Regions from separate parts of the Catonella sp. genome, predicted to be linked through region 1. Evidence: predicted binding sites of a transcription regulator. Region 1 holds the regulator's gene; the other holds the start of a gene.

Region 1 (3,430 bases):
CAAGGCTTTGTGGACGGTCTTTCACTACACAATGTACCTCTTGACCCTACTATATGTTATACCGATTCGATAGGAATATCCAGTTACCAGAGTAAAATATTCGAGTTTTTGGATTCGATAAAGGAGATGCCGGATGCCTTTATCTGTGTGAGTGACTATGTGGCACAGTTTATTGCCATGTATATCTCAGAAAACCCTAAGCGCTTTAATAAGCCTATACTCCTTACCGGTTTTGACGGAAGCAAGGAGTATGTCAATGTTGCAGATAAGATCACAACAGCCAGTGTAAATACGAGACAACTAGGCAGAAGGCTTGCTTTACAGATACTTTACAGAATGGAGCATCCTGCTGCACCTTATGAAACAGTGTACATACATCCTGAAATATCCTACTTTAGTTCTATTTTTCCTAATTAGATGAGCTATCTGGAAAAGGGCTATACAGCATATCCACTGTATAGCCCTTTAGTTAGCTTATATTTAACTCCATCTGGATGCAAAAGCTTTTACTCTCTCTTCTATCTTTTCTTTCTGTTCTTCAATATCTATGTTGAATACTTTCATAAACTGCATCACATAGTCTACAAAGACAATGAGTAGTATGGCTCCTATAATAAAAACTCCCATCTCTCTATGAACACGGTCAACAAGTCCATATACGGCACTTTGTAGAAAATACACTATAGCAAGAGCATAAAATCCCCAGGCAATCGTACTTTCAAGGCAGATAATCCCCTTATAATTAAACGGTTTATCATTATAATCCCACCAAAGTGCGCCAAGATATCTTATCATAAGCACTCCGACTATATACTCAAATAAAGTAGCGGATGCAGCACCTGCTATATAGATACCGAGGTAATTCCCCTTAAGAGGGCTTAAAATGATGTAGCCTACCATTGCTCCGACCCCGTAAATAGGGCAGAATGGACCTCTTCCAAAGCCTCTGTTGGTTATCTTCCTGTTACAAAAAGACATATATATCGACTCAACCAGCCATCCTAACATGCTATAGATAATAAATGCACCAACCAGATGGTAAAGGTCAGTATCAAATATTTCTCTCTCCCACATTTGCGAACATTCACCCTTTCGTTATAATAACTTCTCAAGCTCATCCTTAAAGGTATTTACATCCTTAAATTCCCTGTATACAGATGCGAACCTCACGTAAGCAACCTGATCAAGAGCTTTAAGTCTCTCCATAACTATTTCACCTATTTCAGAGCTTGAAATCTCCTTAACACCTTTATTAAAGATGGCATTTTCTATATCTTCCACGCAAGCAGTGATATCTTCAACAGGCACAGGCCTCTTGTGACAGGATCTAAACACTCCTGACTCTATCTTTGACCTGTCATAGGTCTCCCTTGTCATATCCTTCTTGATTACAACAAGAGGTATAGTCTCCACCTTTTCATAAGTGGTAAATCTCTTGTTGCACTTATCACACTGCCTTCTTCTTCTAATAGTAGAATTATCATCTGAAGGTCTTGAATCTATCACCCTTGTATCTTCATTACCACAAAATGGACACTTCATCACTTACCTCCGAGCCAAACAGCGTCTTATTTTCTTCCCTTGATAAGAAATTCAGGTATCTTAATATCTGAATTGCCGGAATCATTAGTCACCTTTTCTGCTGCTGTTATCTTCTCAGCAGCAGGCTGTGGTCTTGAACTCTGTCTGGTTGAAGAAGGAATACTGGTTCTTCCCGCTACCCCTCTTGGCTGCAGAGGTCTCTTAGCCACATCTACAGCTCCTGTTCTCTCGTCACTTAAGCCTGTTGCAATAACAGTAACCGTAACCTGATCTTTGTTAGTATCATCATATTTTGAGCCGTAGATAATATTAACATCGCTCTCATCACCTATCATTTCCTGAAGATGATCAACTGCATCAGCGATTTCCTGCATAATGATATCACCATAGAAATTAACTATCATGTCAGTAGCTCCGGCTATACTTATATCAAGCAGAGGGCTCTCAGCAGCTATCTTAACAGCCTCAAGACATCTGTTCTCTCCGGTTCCCACTCCTATTCCTATGTGTGCGAGTCCCTTATCCTTCATGACAGTACTTACATCGGCAAAGTCAAGACTTACGTCTGCATCCTCAGCAATGAGGTCTGTGATGCCCTGCACACCCTGTCTAAGCACCTCATCAGCCTTAGCAAAAGCCTCAGGCTGAGTTGTGCGTCTATCCATAATCTCAAGAAGCTTCTCATTCTGAATCACTATCAGAGTATCTACTACTTCACTCATCTTATCTATACCGCTGTCTGCATTTCTTGATCTTCTTGGTCCTTCAAATCTAAACGGCCTTGTTACTACACCGACTGTGAGTATTCCCATATCCTTAGCAATCTCAGCAACCACAGGTGCAGCTCCGGTACCGGTGCCACCACCCATACCGCAGGTAACAAATACCATATCAGCTCCCTCAAGAGCAGCTGCAAGATCCTCTCTGCTCTCCTCAGCAGCCTTCTCGCCTACCTCAGGCTTAGCTCCTGCTCCAAGTCCCTTTGTGAGCTTCTCACCAATCTGTATGCAGGTAGGTGCTGTACAGGAAATAAGCTGCTGTTTATCAGTATTAACACTGATAAACTCAACTCCCGCAACTCCCTCACTAATCATTCTGTCAACGGCGTTATTTCCTGCACCGCCAACTCCAACAACAATTATCCTGCAAGCTCCTGATTCTCTCTCATCCTTTATCTCTAACAAGGCCTCTTCCTCCTACACTTATTACATAGTTATCTAATAATCAATATCCTATACCTATAACTCGAGAAATAAATTAAATATAATTTCCCACTTAATAATATACATTATATTCAAAATAATCAAGTTATTTTTTACAATTTTTATTATTTATCTGCTTCAAAAATCACCCTTTTATTGGTCTCAGAGAAGTCTTCCATGTGTAGAGTTCCCTTCATACCCTTAGTTTTAGGTAATATTTCAACCAGATTTGATATCTGTTCGTCAAAATGTTTTCTTCTGCCAAGCAAAATTTTCACATCTTTTTCATATAACTTTATTGACAGATTGTCTCCGAACTCAATCCTGTTTATCTCAAGTCCGTATTTCTTGATTAATTGCGTGATATTCAATGTCAATTCAAATACTTCAGCATTTTTAGCTGCGATTGGCTTGTTAAATACGGCAGTATCGTAGATTATCCCTGTAACTACCGGTATATTGTCCTTTTCTTTAGGAATGCTCCCTACCATAATACCATCCTTGTCAAAGCAGATAAATTCTCCCATAAAAGGCAGACAGCCTACCACCTCTTTTTCTGTTGTATCAATCACTATACTGTGAAGCCCCGTAAGGTCCACATCAATCTCATCCACAAATGGAATCGTTATGCTTTTATCATATTTAAGCCTCAAGTACGTGAGTATGGTGTTTCCTTTTACATAGTA
Region 2 (3,430 bases), on a different contig from region 1:
GTACTTCACAGATGGCGGCTCATCAGGTAACTATGAATCTTTTAAGCCTATCATATTCCTTTGGTGACGGAATTCAGTCTACAGTTGTAGCATTAATTGGCAAGAGTCTTGGCGAGGAAAAGCCTGAACTGGCTAAAAAATACGGAGTTATCTGTAGAAAGTTTGCTATTATGATAGCCGCAGTTCTTGCAGTGGTCTACATTTTGGGCAGTAAAGGCATATATTCATTGTTCTTTGACAATCCTGAAGTAATAAATATTGGAATTACCATAAGCCACGTGCTGATAGCTGCAATCATCTTCCAAATCCCAAGCGTAGTCTACATAGGTGCCCTAAGAGGAGCAGGAGATACACTTTATACTGCAATAACCTCTACCATAAGTGTAACCATAATAAGGACATTTGTATCTTACTTTTTTGGTTATGTGCTAGGCATGGGGATAGTTGGTATATGGTTTGGTATAGTCGGGGATCAGTGCAGCAGGTTCATTTTCTCGGAAATACGCTTCAGACAGGGTAAATGGACAAAAATAAAGATATAGCTAGACAATATGTGCATACAAAGTAAGTTTGATAACAGATAAGCAGAAGATACAGGTAGGCATGAGGTGTATGTATAATAATATTAAGCATAGATAAGAAAGATAAGAAAGATAAGAAAGATAAGAAAGATTAGAAAAGATAAGAATATAATTTGGATAATTAAGGGTGTTTAATGAAGATAATAGCTAGGATACAGTCAGACTTTAAGGATAAATTCGGGATTCCAAGGCAAAGCGGCCTTGTAAATGAGCTAACAGCTAAGATAGTGTTTGAGCCTGAATATAGAAATATAGATGCATTTAAGGGGCTAAGTGGGTTTAACTATATCTGGCTTATATGGGAGTTTTCTGAAACTATTACAGATACCTTTAAGGCCAGTGTAAGACCTCCGAGGCTGCCTAGGAATGAACATTTGGGAGTCTTTGCAACTAGGTCTCCATACCGCCCTAACCCAATAGGACTATCAAGTGTAAGGCTGATATCAGTTGAAGAGACAGAGATTGGTCCTGTACTTACCGTAGGAGGTGCTGATTTACTGGATGGAACACCGATATATGATATAAAGCCATATCTACCTTATGCAGACTGTCATACAGACGCTTTTTCAGGATATACAGAGACTACCAAAGCACATAAGCTTCAAGTTGAGGCAGATAACTTAGAACTTGATAAGGTAAGCGAAGATAAAAGAGAGGCTTTGATAAATGTCCTTGCTGAGGATCCAAGACCATCATATCAAAACAGTGATGAAGCAAGGGTATATGGCCTAAGGTTTGCTTCTTATGAGGTAAAGTTTAAGGTAATAGGAGACAAGCTTAGAATACTTAAAATAACTACTACTGTAGAATAAATTCATTCTACAGCTATAAGAAAATTATATTAATTGTTAGTCGTTATTATATTTTAAAAAGGTCTTTCATTTTCCTGTAGAATATATTATTATAGTAGTCGTGGACACAAGATATTGTATCATACTACTGTTGTTTAACAATAACTTGTATTTAAAACCGCGGGAAACTGCCTGTAACGGGCATTTGGAACTTAATATTATTTAAGGGAGTGTGGAAGTCGTGAAGATTATCAAAAGAAGTGGTCAGGAAAATACCTTTGACGGCAATAAAATTACCGTTGCTGTAAGAAAGGCGAACAAGGAGGTTAACGATAACCTTAGACTTACGGAGGAAGAAGTTCTTGCAATTACAGAGAATGTTACTAATGTGTGCTCCAGTATGAGCAGAGCTCTTAGTGTTGAAGAGATACAGGATTTAGTTGAGAATGAACTTATGAAAACCGGCAAGAATGAAGTTGCCAGAAAGTACATTACATACAGATATAAGAGGGCGTTGGTTCGTCAGGCTAATACCACAGATGACCAGATTCTAAGCCTTATCGAATGTGATAACGAAGAGGTTAAGCAGGAGAATTCCAACAAAAACCCTACAGTTAACAGTGTTCAGAGAGACTATATGGCAGGTGAGGTAAGTAAGGATATTACCAGAAGGTTCTTACTTCCTGAAGATATAGTAAGGGCACACGAAGAAGGTATTATACATTTTCATGACAGCGATTATTTTGCACAGCACATGTATAACTGCTGCCTTGTAAATCTTGAAGATATGCTTCAAAACGGTACAGTTATATCTGAGACTATGATTGAGAGACCTAGAAGCTTCTCAACAGCCTGCAATATTGCTACTCAGGCTATTGCTCAGATAGCAAGTAACCAGTATGGCGGACAGAGTATAACACTTAGCCACCTCGTACCTTTTGTAGATGTAAGCAGACAGAAGTACCGTGTGGAGGTAGCAAAGGAATTTGCCGTAGCGGGAGTTGAGCTTGATACTGAGAAGATTGAAAAGGTTGCTGAGCTAAGAGTACGTGAAGAAGTTAGACGAGGAGTTCAGGTTATACAGTATCAGGTTATTACCCTTATGACAACCAATGGTCAGGCACCTTTCATTACTGTATTTATGTATTTGAATGAAGTGCCTGAGGGTCGTACCAGAGACGACCTTGCGCTTGTGATAGAGGAAATGCTCAATCAGCGTATGCAGGGGGTTAAGAATGAGAAGGGAGTATGGATTACTCCTGCTTTCCCTAAGCTTATATATGTACTTGAAGAGGATAACGTAGGTAAGGACAGTAAGTATTATTATCTTACTGAGCTTGCAGCAAAGTGTACTGCTAAACGCCTTGTACCTGACTATATATCTGAGAAGATTATGCTCAGGGAAAAGGGTGATGTTTATCCTTGTATGGGCTGCCGTTCCTTCCTAACACCTGATAGATTTACAGATGAGGAAGTAGGCAATATAGCTAAGGCTAAGAACTACGATGAGAAAAAGCATAAATACTACGGAAGATTCAATCAGGGTGTTGTAACCATTAACCTTGTTGACGTTGCCTGCTCATCTAAGAAAAATGAAGCGGATTTTTGGAGAATCCTTGATGAGCGTCTTGAGCTTTGCCACAGAGCACTTAGAGCAAGACATGACAGGCTTCTTGGCACACTTTCTGATTCTGCGCCTATTCTTTGGCAAAATGGTGCCATAGCAAGACTTGCTAAGGGAGAGAAGATAGATGAGCTACTTTACAATGGATATTCAACCATTTCCTTGGGATACGCAGGTCTATATGAGATGACAAAGTACATGAAGGATGCAAGCCATACTTCCCCAGAGGGTAAGGAATTTGCTCTTAAGGTTATGGAGAAGTTAAATGAGGCTTGTAATAAGTGGAAGAAGGAAGAAAATATTGATTATTCAGTATATGGTACACCTCTTGAATCAACCACTTACAAGTTCTCAAAGTGCTTACAAAAGAGATTTGGGCTTATTGAGGGTGTAACTGACAGAAACTATATTACCAATAGTTATCATGTACATGT

What was found. Region 1 encodes NrdR, which represses ribonucleotide reductase genes. Its sites were predicted from a motif close to CACAANATNTTGTG; they were not measured.
Region 2: the regulator NrdR is predicted to act here: its motif matches at 1,499-1,512, upstream of nrdD (anaerobic ribonucleoside-triphosphate reductase).

What each region holds. Positions count from the first base shown of each region.
Region 1 is NZ_DBHIEC010000015.1:20,965-24,394, reverse strand. Features, by position in the region: gene ACO6HM_RS08770 (LacI family DNA-binding transcriptional regulator) at 1-417, shown strand, start outside; gene ACO6HM_RS08765 (putative ABC transporter permease) at 481-1,074, opposite strand; gene nrdR (transcriptional regulator NrdR) at 1,096-1,542, opposite strand; gene ftsZ (cell division protein FtsZ) at 1,569-2,726, opposite strand; gene ACO6HM_RS08750 (cell division protein FtsQ/DivIB) at 2,870-3,430, opposite strand, start outside.
Region 2 is NZ_DBHIEC010000004.1:109,544-112,973, reverse strand. Features, by position in the region: gene ACO6HM_RS03390 (MATE family efflux transporter) at 1-542, shown strand, start outside; gene tsaA (tRNA (N6-threonylcarbamoyladenosine(37)-N6)-methyltransferase TrmO) at 716-1,393, shown strand; gene nrdD (anaerobic ribonucleoside-triphosphate reductase) at 1,614-3,430, shown strand, end outside.